DNA from 2 places in the Leisingera sp. ANG-DT genome. Region 1 is predicted to be linked to the other one. Evidence: riboswitches for the same ligand, from Rfam matches in the RefSeq annotation. Region 1 holds a riboswitch; the other holds the start of a gene.
What was found. Region 1 has a riboswitch for cobalamin ahead of RA21_RS14440 (DUF1636 family protein). Riboswitches for the same ligand answer to the same signal wherever they lie in the genome.
Positions count from the first base shown of each region.

Region 2: it holds a riboswitch for cobalamin, as region 1 does, so the genes downstream of both, RA21_RS13470 (aromatic ring-hydroxylating oxygenase subunit alpha) here and RA21_RS14440 (DUF1636 family protein) in region 1, are expected to answer to the same signal.

Region 1 is NZ_JWLE01000013.1:143,646-149,198, reverse strand. Features, by position in the region: partial or broken gene RA21_RS14450 (cobaltochelatase subunit CobN) at 1-1,605, opposite strand, end outside; gene cobW (cobalamin biosynthesis protein CobW) at 1,797-2,831, opposite strand; gene RA21_RS14440 (DUF1636 family protein) at 2,834-3,244, opposite strand; cobalamin riboswitch at 3,342-3,550, opposite strand; gene cobO (cob(I)yrinic acid a,c-diamide adenosyltransferase) at 3,602-4,237, shown strand; gene glpD (glycerol-3-phosphate dehydrogenase) at 4,324-5,553, opposite strand, start outside.
Region 2 is NZ_JWLE01000011.1:326,003-331,555, reverse strand. Features, by position in the region: gene RA21_RS13495 (DUF6638 family protein) at 1-371, shown strand, start outside; gene RA21_RS13490 (hypothetical protein) at 546-812, shown strand; gene RA21_RS13485 (DUF1523 family protein) at 824-1,468, shown strand; gene RA21_RS13480 (TetR/AcrR family transcriptional regulator) at 1,542-2,093, opposite strand; gene RA21_RS13475 (dihydrofolate reductase family protein) at 2,097-2,633, opposite strand; cobalamin riboswitch at 2,905-3,103, shown strand; gene RA21_RS13470 (aromatic ring-hydroxylating oxygenase subunit alpha) at 3,211-4,446, shown strand; gene RA21_RS13465 (hybrid-cluster NAD(P)-dependent oxidoreductase) at 4,451-5,536, shown strand.

The DNA.
Region 1 (5,553 bases):
CAGCCATTCCAGGGTGCCGTGGGCGCCGATGTGCACGAGGGCGTCGGTTTGGTCGCGCAGCCACAGGTAAAAGGCGACATAGGCATGGCGCGGGGTGCGGTCGAGGTCGTGGTAATCATCGACGCGAGTTTTCACTTCGCCGCGTTCGGGCTGCAGGGCGATCAGGGCGTTACCTGCCCGCAAGGCCTTGAAGTGAAAGGCGCCGTCGCGGCAGTCTGCGTCTTCTTCCGGGCTGCCCCAAGCCTCAGTCAGGGTGTTTTGCAGGTCTTGCGGCAGCGTGGAGAGGGCCTGGCGGTAGTCCTTCAGCGGGACGCTGAGTGTTTCCTCCATCAGCCGCAGACCGGTGTTTTCCTGCGCCTTGACGGCGTAGCCCTGGGCCGCCAGTTCGTGCAGGATCTCGTCGCAGGAGGCCAGCGCGTCGAGGCCGACGGCGTGGGCGAGGTTGTGGTCGCGGCCCGGGTAGGTGGAGAGGATCAGAGCCAGGCGCTTGTCCGCATTCGGCAGTTTGGCGAGGCGCAGCCAGCCTTCCACGCGGTCCACGGCAGATTTGATGCGGTCTGCATCAGCCCGGTGGGCAAAGCGGGAATACTGCAGGTCCGGGTCTTTCTTGCCCGGGGATTTGAAGCTGACGACGCCTGCAAAGATGCGGCCGTCAACTTCCGGCAGGACCACGTGCATGGCAAGGTCTGCGGGCGAGAGGCCGCGGTCGGCCTCGGCCCAGTCTTTGCGGCGGGCGGTGGAGAGGGCGACCTGGAACACCGGGCAGCCGGTGGCGGAGAGCGGCGAGGCGCTGCCGTCGGTGCCTTGGGCGGAAAACGCAGTGGCGTTGATGATGGCTGCCGGGCTCAGCGAGGGCAGTTTTTCGCGCAGCCAGTCCGCGGCAGTGGGCGCCTTGAGGCTGGCGGCAAAGGCGCCATAGGCGGCATAGCCGCGGGCGCGCAGTTCCGCGATCAGCGCATCCACCGGGGCGGTGTCGGCAGCGGTGAGGTAGGAGCGGTAGAAGCTCACCAGCACCAGCGGTTTGTCCTGCGGCGGCAGGTCCGCAAGCACGCCTTTAGCTGGGTCGTAGAAGCCGTGTTCGGGTGTGGTCTTGAGGCCCAGAACCGGGCCTGCGTAGAGACCGGCCGCCAGCGACAGCTGCGCCAGCGCCGCCTGAGCAGCGACGGCGCCGCCGGCGTCGCACAGGGATTGCAGGCGGCGCAGGGTGGAGACTGGCAGGGTGGACAGCTCATCCAGCCGCGCATCCTCGCGGCCGTCTGCTGGCAGGATGGCCAGCGCGAAGCCCTTGCGCCGGGCAAGGTCCTGCAGGGTGGCGAGACCGTAGGACCAGTAGCTTTCGCCGCCAATCAGGCGGACAAGGACGCCCTTGGCGCCCTCCAGTGTCTGTTCCGCGTAAACGTCGACCGACAGCGGGTGCTTGAGCGCCACAAGGTTGGCGAGGCGCAAGCTGGGCAGCTTGCCGTCCGCACGGTGCCAGCCCGCCGCAAAGGCGCCGAGGTCGCTGTCGGAGAAGGACAGCACCACAAGGTCCGCGGGCGTCTGCCCGAGGTCCTGCGGGGTGTCGGTCTCGTCAAGGCCGTGGCTTTCGCGGAAGACGACGTGCATGGGTCAGGCTCCTTGCCTGAAGGGGCGTATGGAAACGGGGAGGGCAGCGCCCGGCCCGGCGGGGAAGGAAGCGAAGCGCCCGCCCCGTTTTGCCGAAGGCAAACCTTCGGTTTGACGGGGGCGGGACGGGCGCTGCCCGGCCTTCGGCCAGGCGGTGCCGTCAAAAAATTGACGCTTCGCTACCATTGGCTTCAGGCTCCCAGCTCGGCGCGGATGGCCTGTTCGTCGATGTCGTCATGCTCGGCGATGACCACCAGGGCGGTCTTGCGCGGCTGCGCGCCCCAGGGCTGGTCATACTGGGCGCGCAGGCGCTCGCCCACGGCCTGAACCAGCATCCGCATCGGTTTCCCCTCCACCGCGACATAGCCTTTGACGCGCAGGATATTGCGCTCGCGGGCGAGTTTCACGATGGCATTCTGCAGCGCTTCCGGGTCGGAGACTTCGCCCATTTCGACAACGATGCTTTCAAAATCGTCATGCTCGTGGTCGTGGTGGCCGTCGTGGTGGCTGGGGCGGGCCTCCAGATCGTCCTCGGCAGCGGCATTCAGGCCCAGGATGATGCGCGGGTCGATGACGCCTTCGCTCATCGGCAGGATCGGCAGCTTGCGCGGCGCTTCGGCCTCGATCACCGCGCGGGCCTTCTCGACGCCTGCGTCGCCGGCCAGGTCGGCCTTGGACAGAAGCACGATGTCGGCGCAGGAGATCTGGTCCTCGAACACCTCAGACAGCGGGGTTTCGTGGTCGATGCTGTCGTCCGCCTCGCGCTGGGCCTGCACGGCGTCCAGGTCAGGGGCGAACTGGCCCTTTGCAACGGCCTCGGCATCGGCCAGCGCAATCACGCCGTCCACGGTGATACGGGAGCGGATGGCGGGCCAGTCGAAGGCCTTGAGCAGCGGCTTGGGCAGCGCCAGACCGGAGGTCTCGATCACGATGTGATCGGGCTTTTCCGGCAGGTCCATCAGTTGTTCGATGGTGGGGATGAAGTCATCCGCCACGGTGCAGCAGATGCAGCCGTTGGCCAGCTCCATGATGTTCTCCGCCGGGCAATTTTCATCGGCGCAGGATTTCAGGATGTCGCCGTCCACACCGGCGGTGCCGAATTCATTGACCACAACCGCCAGGCGCTTGCCCTGCGGGTTCTGCATCAGGTGGCGGATCAGCGTGGTCTTGCCCGCACCGAGGAAGCCGGTGATGACGGTGACGGGGATCTTGTTGAGGTCGCTCATGATTACTCCTCGGAGAAGAACTTGGCCGGCGGGATGCGGGCAACAGATTGCTTGCGGAAGGTCTGCGGGCGCTCGCGCCAGGGCACGACGCCGTCGGCGGTAGCGGCGTAAGCCGCGGCGCCTTCCAGAATTTCAGGGACATGCTGGTCCGGGTCGAGGTCGCCGTAGACATAGGTCCAGCGTTCTTCGCCGCCGACCAAGGCCACGGCGCAGCCGCGCTTGCAGGAGGACAGGCATTCGACGCCGCGCAGGCGAACGCCTTCGGGCATTCCGGCTTCTTCCAGGGCTGTGTGAAGGATGGCGCCGGGGCGGGCGGCCTCCGGGTCGGCGCCCTCGCGGCGGCAGGTGAGGCAAACGGTCAGCGTGACCGGTCCCTGGGTGCTGGCAGTCTTGCCTGCCATATCGTCAGCCATCAGCGCGTCTCCTGTCGCGGCAGGGCGTGCGGGATGGCCAGAAAGGAACTGTGTCGTGCCAGTCCCTCACCCGGTCGCAGAACACCCCGTCTGCCCGTTGATCTCTCTCTCGCTGGCAGGTCTCCCGGCTTGCGGATGCCAAGGCGCTCAGGCCTTGCCGGCCATCCTGCCTTCCCGGGACGTATTCCCAGTGGCATGGCGGCCTCATCCGGTCACGGTCGCGGGGGCGGCTGTGCTTGAGCTCTTGCGAGCCTTCACATTCCCTCTTCGCCTGTTTTCACAGGAACCAGCTGAACCCCCTTGCGCTATGGCGGGCTTCTTTGTCAAGACATGGGGTCAAACAGCTGGAGAGCCCCCATGAGCGAAAAGTCCGAAACCGGCATTTCAGAAGAAGAAGCCGCCCGTCACGCGTCCAAAATGGCCAAGAAGAAGGCGGCGCGCGACCGGATGATGAAGACCAAGGAGGGCGAGAAGGGCCTGATCATCGTTCACACCGGGCCGGGCAAGGGCAAATCTTCCTCGGGCTTCGGCATGATCATGCGCTGCATTGCGCATGGGATGCCGTCCGCCGTGGTGCAGTTCATCAAGGGGGCCTGGCAGACCGGCGAGCGGACCCTGATCGAGGAGAACTTCAGCGATCTCTGCCAGTTCTATGCGATGGGCGAGGGCTTTACCTGGGAAACCCAGGACAAGGCGCGCGACATTGCCGCCGCGCAGAAGGGCTGGGAGAAGGCCAAGGAGATGATCCTGGACGAGCGCATTACCATGGTGCTGCTGGATGAGATCAACATCGCGCTGCGCTATGAGTACCTGGATCTGGAGGAGGTGCTGGAGTTCCTGGTCGAGCAGAAGCCGCCGATGACCCATGTGGTGCTGACCGGCAGGAACGCCAAGGAGGAGCTGATCGAGATCGCCGATCTGGTGACCGAGATGGGCCAGATCAAACACCCGTTCCGCGCCGGCGTGAAAGCGCAAAAGGGCGTGGAGTTTTAAGAAGCTCACAAAGGTCTTTCGCCTGGCCGAAGGCCGGGCAGCGCCCGTCCCGCCCCAGTGGGACGGGACGGGCGCTGCCCTTCGCGTTATGCTGCGAGCGTTTGTGCCTTGCCTTGAATATAGGCATCCACCGCGGCGCGCTGGGCTTCATCCAGCCGCAGTCCCAGCTTGGTGCGCCGCCACAGGTAGTCGTCTCCGGTCCGTACCCATTCGCGGGCAATTGCCCAGTCCAGTTCCCGCGCGGTGATCGTCGCCCCGAAGTCCTGCCCCATATCAGCCGCGGATTTGGCCTCGCCCAGAACCGCCCAGGCCTCGGTGCCATAGGCGCGGATCAGGCGGCGGGTCCAATAGGGCGTCAGGAACGGGTAATCCACCGCCAGTTTGCCGCGCAGCTTTTCCGCATCCGCCACCGCAAAATCGCCGCCGGGCAGGGCCACGCCTGCGGTCCAGTCCGCGGGCAGTTGCGGGAACACTTTGCCGATCTTGGCTAGCGCCGCCTCCGCCAGTTTGCGGTAGGTAGTGATTTTGCCGCCGAAGACATTCAAGAGGGGCGCCTGTGCCTGATCCAGTGTCAGCACATATTCGCGGGTCGCCGCGGTGGCAGAGCTGGCGCCGTCGTCATAAAGCGGGCGCACGCCGGAATAGGTCCAGACAATATCCTCGCGCTTGAGCGGCTGATTGAAATATCCTGATGCAAAATCAATCAGGTAGTCCTGCTCCTCTGCGGTGCATTCCGGCGCGGTGTCCGGATCGGAGTGGTCGCTGTCCGTTGTGCCGATGAGGGTGAAGTCTTCCTCATAGGGAATGGCAAAGATGATCCGCCCGTCGGTTCCCTGGAAGAAGTAGCAGCGCCCGTGGTCAAACAGTTTCGGCACCACGATATGGCTGCCGCGCACCAGGCGGATGTTCTCGCGGCTGTTCTGGCCCAGCTTCTGATGCAGCACATCGGCGACCCAGGGCCCGCCCGCGTTAATCAGCATTTTCGCGCGGCGCTGATGGGTTTCGCCGCTGGCCTGATCCTGCAGGGTGATCACCCAGTGGTCCGCATGGCGTTCAGCGGCCAGCACCTTGGTCCGGGTCAGGATCTCGGCGCCGCGGGCCTGGGCGTCGCGGGCGTTCAGGACGACCAGGCGGGCGTCCTCGATCCAGCAGTCGGAATATTCAAAGGCGGTCTTGAACTTGTCCCTGAGCGGTCTGCCCGCCGGGTCGGCCTCCAGATCCAGCTTCGCGGTGCCGGGCAGGATGCCGCGCTTGCCAAGCGAGTCGTAGAGGAACAGCCCCAGCCGGATCAGCCAGGCCGGGCGGCGGCCCTTCAT
Region 2 (5,553 bases), on a different contig from region 1:
GCAAGTGGCCAAAGATCACCTCGGACCATCCGGCCTATTTCTATAGCCTCAGGGCGTCGGACACGCCCTGCCGCGATCTGGTCAACATGCTGCTGGCAGAGCTGTGCCCGCATGACTTCCGCCAGATGTTCATCTGCCACAAGGAGGAATTCTACCGCCAGTACCGTGGCTGGCCAGAGACCAAGAAAGCCTATGCGGCGGAGTTCCTGGCGCGGGAGTATGCGGTGGACAAGGCTGGCGCGCGGGAGGCGCTGTTCGGGCATGAGCCGGATATGGAGGGGCGGATGCCCAAGCTGCCGCGGGTGCAGCGCAAGGGGATGGTTGACCGGGTCGGCCCCTGGGGGGCTGTGAACCGGGTGAGGGGGCGATAGGATGGTCCTATTGGAGCAACTTAGTTCTTCCCGGATCGCTTGCGATCCGGTTCGCGCCCGACCCGCCCCCGTCATGCCGGAGGCGTGCTTTCAGCACGACGGCGGGCGTGAAACGCCCACCCTCGGGACGGGGCGCGAACCTGTGTTGGATGTGAAAACCCAGGAGCAACAGTGATGTTCGGCTTTATCCGCCTGATCCTGATCCTCTTGGTGGTGCTGACCGTGGTCTACGCCGCGGTGTCGCTCTATTCGCGCGAGATGCGGCGGCTGAAGCTTAAGCGGCGCTGGAAAGAGAAGGGGTTGACCGGCGACCGCGCGGCCTTCATCCAGCGGGGGCTGAAACAATACGACAACTCGTTCCGGCGCAAGCTGATCCTTCTGGTCTATATCATTCCGCTGGGGGCGCTGGCGCTCCTGATCTACGTCATTAACTTTATGTGAGGTCCACCCCCATGCGTTTCATCAAATGGGCTTTCCTGATTACCTTCTGGGTGCTGTTCGGCGCCTTTCTGCATTACACGCTGCCGCAGTATGACGTGGTGCGGATCGTCAACACCTACGAGGAACGGCAGGAGCTGAACGACTGGACGCGGGTTTTCTGGTCCAAGCCCGACGACCAGTCGGCGCAGCTGATCAACCGCGATGTGCAGTTCATCCAGGCAGTGCGCGCCAACGGCCGCAATATGGTCTACCGGAACGAGGACACCGGCTGGAACTGGCCGCCCTATTTCAAGTTCGACACCGCGAACCTCTATACGGATGCAAATGACAGCATCTCGACCAAGGCGAACCCGGAATGGGTGGCGGTGATGCATTACGGCTGGCGCAACGAGTTCCTGTCGATCTTCCCCAATGCGGTGACGATCAAGCCGGTGGCGGGGCCGGAGGACAAGCCAACCAACTGGTTCTCGATCATCTTCCTGGTGCTGCTCGCGGCGCTGTTGTGGGCCATATATGTGCGTTGGCGCCGGTTCCGGCAGGCGCGGATCGACCCGATGATCGAAAGCGCCGAGGACAGCCTCTATGCGGCAGGCGATGCCATTGCTGAGCGCAAGGGCCGGTTCCGGCGCTGGCTGGATACCTGGAAATCGAAGTGACGGGAGGGGCCGCCGGATGGGCGGCTCTGAAAGACACAAACGGATGCGCGGGCCTGAAGCGGCCCGCGTTTGTTTATTCGATCCGGTCCAGCACCCAGTCCAGCGCGGGGGTGAAGCCGTCAGGTGACAGCGCTCCGCGTGGTGCCGCGGCGGCGGCAAAGGCGAAGCCGTGTGTGTAATCCACCAGCAGGCAGAGAAGGGTGCGGGCCTCTGAGCCGGATACGCCTGCGGCGGTGATTTCCGCCTCGATCAGCCGGGTCAGCCCGGTCAGGGCAGGACCGATCAGGGACGGGTCCTCCAGGATGCATTTCGCAAGTTCCGGGTGCCGGGTCACCTGGGTGCAATAGCGGGTCATCAGGTCACGCAGCCGCAATTTGGGCGTTGCCGCTTCTGACGGTGCATCCGCACCTTCAAACGCAATGGCGACGAGGGATGCGATCATCTCGTCCCTGGTTCCGGCGTGATGGGCAACGGCCATAGGGGTGACGCCAAGCGCCGCAGCCAGTGCCTTGAACGTGAGGGCCTTGCTGCCACCTTCGTCAAGCAGCTCCAAGGCTTTCTGCAGCACATCATCCTTGCTGAGGGTGCGGCTTCCTCTGGGCGGGCGACCCATGCGCGGGGGCATTGGTCAGGCCACCTGGAACGTGGTCTGGACCATGCCGGTGGGCAGGATGCGGGAGCTTGCCACCTGGAGGTCTATGTCCTGGTCCAGGCTGCCGAACAGCGGGATGCCGCTGCCGATCAGGATCGGAACCGTTGTGATGGTCAGATCGGCGATCAGCCCCTGGCGCAGGAAGGACTGCACCATCCGGCCGCCGTCGACATAGGCGCGGGTCCAGCCCTCCTCTTGCAGTTCCTGCATAAGGTCTGCGGGCGCGGCGGTGCTGAGGCGCACCTTGTCCTTCAGCTCTTCGGGAATGTCCTGTTCACTCAGGCTGTTGCTGAGGACCACAACCGGTTCGGTGTAGGGCCATTGGCCGAACCCCAGCACGGTGCGGAATGAGCCCGTCCCCATGACCAGCCCGTCGACACTGTCCATGAAGGCGGCAAAACCGCCATCGTCATCTTCGGCGTCGGGCTGTTTGAGCAGCCAGTCCAGCGAATGGTCCTGCCGGGCCACGAAGCCGTCGAGGCTGGTGGCGATGAAGACGTGGCCGGTGGTCATCGGATTCTCCTGCATTGCATTTAACTATACGTCATATAGTTAAATGCAATTCGTGTTCCAAGGGGCCAGCGTAAGATTCTCTGCGTGCGAATCGATCTGCAGCGGCTGGCAGCGCCTAACCGCATGAAAGATAAGCGCTTGCCGCAAACGGACCGGCGGATGCCGGTTTGAGATTCTGGACATCCCTGTCCCGCCGAAAGCGGCAAACATGCATGTCTTTTTCCGGTTTTGGCGGGTCGGATTTGTCTCCGCCGGCGGCGCGGGATTCGGGCATTTTCCGCTTCAGCAAGGTGCCGCCCCTAGGGGCGGAGAATTGGGAAGCTGGTGAAATTCCGGCACTGCCCCCGCAACGGTGACCCCGGGCAAGGCATGGCAATAACCACTGAAGCAACGGCTTCGGGAAGGTGCCAGGCCCCGCCGCCGAATGGCCCCGGGACAGTCCGGAAACCAGCCTTGCCCCGAAAACGTCAACCGCGGGCGGCGGCGGGGCGGTTGCAGGCGCGTGGCCTGCAATCTCTCTATCCATGCCCGCAGCCAAGCCAACCTGCCGCGGGGATGCGGCAAAGGAGAGAAGCAGATGCTTCACGACAGCGAAATTCTGGCCAAACTGGTCGCCCGTCAGAAAAACTATTCCCTGGAGCAGGCGTTTTACACCGACCCGGGCGTGCTGGATCTGGACATGCGCCAGATCTTCTACCGCGAATGGCTGTTTGCCATTCCCGCCTGCGAGATCCCGAAGGCGGGCAACTTCGTGACCCATCAGGTCGGCGCCTACAACGTCATCATCGTGCGCGGCACCGATGGCGAGGTGTGTGCCTTCCACAACGCCTGCCGCCACCGCGGTTCTGTTGTGTGCAAGGCCAAGAAGGGCAACTCGCCCAAGCTGGTCTGCCCCTACCACCAGTGGACCTACGAGCTGGACGGCTCGCTGTTGTGGGCACGCGACATGGGGCCGGACTTCGATGCCTCCAAGCACGGGCTGAAGCCGGTGCATTGCCGTGACCTGGCCGGCCTGATCTACATCTGCCTGGCGGATGAGGCGCCGGACTTCGACGCTTTTGCCGCAGTTGCGCGCCCCTATCTGGAGCCGCATGACCTGGGTAACGCTAAGGTCGCCTATGAAAGCTCGATCATCGAGAACGGCAACTGGAAGCTGGTCTGGGAGAACAACCGCGAGTGCTATCACTGCGGCGGCAACCACCCGTCACTGTGCCGGACCTTCCCGGAAGATCCGTCGGTGACCGGCGTCGAGGGCGGTGAGACCCCGCCGCATCTGCAAAAGCATTTCGACCGGATCGAAGCGGCGGGCGTGCCGGCGCAGTTCCAGATCGATGCGCGCGGCCAGTACCGGGTGGCGCGGATGCCACTGAACGAGGGCGCCGAGAGCTATACCATGGACGGCAAGGCGGCAGTGGCCAAGAAACTCGGCCGGGTGCCCTTTGCCGATGCCGGCACGCTCTTGAAGTTCCACTACCCGACCACCTGGAACCACTTCCTGCCAGATCATTCCATCGTGTTCCGGGTGACCCCGATCAGCCCGACCGAGACAGAAGTCACCACCAAGTGGCTGGTGCACAAGGACGCGGTGGAAGGTCAGGACTATGACCTGAAGCGGCTGACCGAGGTCTGGGTCGCCACCAACGACGAGGACCGCATCGTGGTAGAGGACAACCAGCGCGGCATCAACTCGCCCGCTTATGAGCCCGGTCCCTATTCGGAAGTGCAGGAGAGCGGCGTCATCCAGTTCTCCAACTGGTACGCCGACCATCTGACCCGCGCGCTGACCGGCCGCCACCTGATCGCGGCGGAGTAAGCGTATGGGACTGCAGGCCAACTTCGAGACGCTGGACGAAACCCTGGCGTGGAAGGACGACGAGATGCTGGAATGCGTCTCTGTCGTGCCGGAAGCGCCGAACACCGCCACCTTCAGCTTCCGCGCGCCTTCGGGCGCGTGGTTCAAATACCAGCCGGGCCAGTTCCTGACCCTGGAGCTGCCGGTGCCGGGGGAGACAGTCTGGCGGACCTATACGATCAGCTCCTCGCCGTCGCGGCCCTTGTCGATCTCAGTGACGGTGAAGGCGCAAGGAGACAGCATCGGCACCCGCTGGATGCTGGACAGCCTGAAACCGGGCATGTTCCTCAAGGCCTCCGGCCCGGCGGGCGTGTTCACCCTGCCCAAGCGCCCGAACGGCAAGTTCCTGTTCATCTCCGCAGGCTCCGGGATCACACCCAGCCTGTCGATGACCCAGTACCTGTTCGACCGCGGCCAATCGCCGGACGTCTGTTTCATCAACTGCGCCAAGCGCCCCAGCGAGATCATCGCCCGGCGCCAGCTTGAGGGCATGGCGGCGCGGGTGCCGGGCATCAAGCTGCACTTCGTTGTGGAGGAGGACGACCCCTATCAGGTCTGGACCGGCTACCGCGGGCAGCTGAACCAGATCATGCTGGGCCTGATCGCCGGTGACTACCTGGAGCGCGAGGTCTATTGCTGCGGGCCGGAGCCCTTCATGCAGGCGGTGCGCGACATGCTGAACGGTCTGGGCTTCGACATGGAGAACTACAACCAGGAAAGCTTTGGCGCGCCGGTGGAGACAGAGGCAGATGCGCCGGAACTGGACGATGTTGTTCCGGCAGAAACCGCCGCCGCCGAGATCACTTTTGCAGCGTCGGGCGTCACCGCAACCTGCACCGAGACCGACACCGTGCTGGCAGTGGCCAAGGCGTCGGGCCTCAACATCCCGTCGGGATGCACCTTCGGCATTTGCGGCACCTGCAAGGTCAAGAAGACCGCAGGCGACGTGCATATGGTCCACAACGGCGGCATCTCGGAAGAGGACGTGGAGGCAGGGTATATCCTGGCCTGCTGCTCCAACCCGATTGGCCGGGTCGAAGTGGAAATCTGATCTGTCGGAGGGCCTCC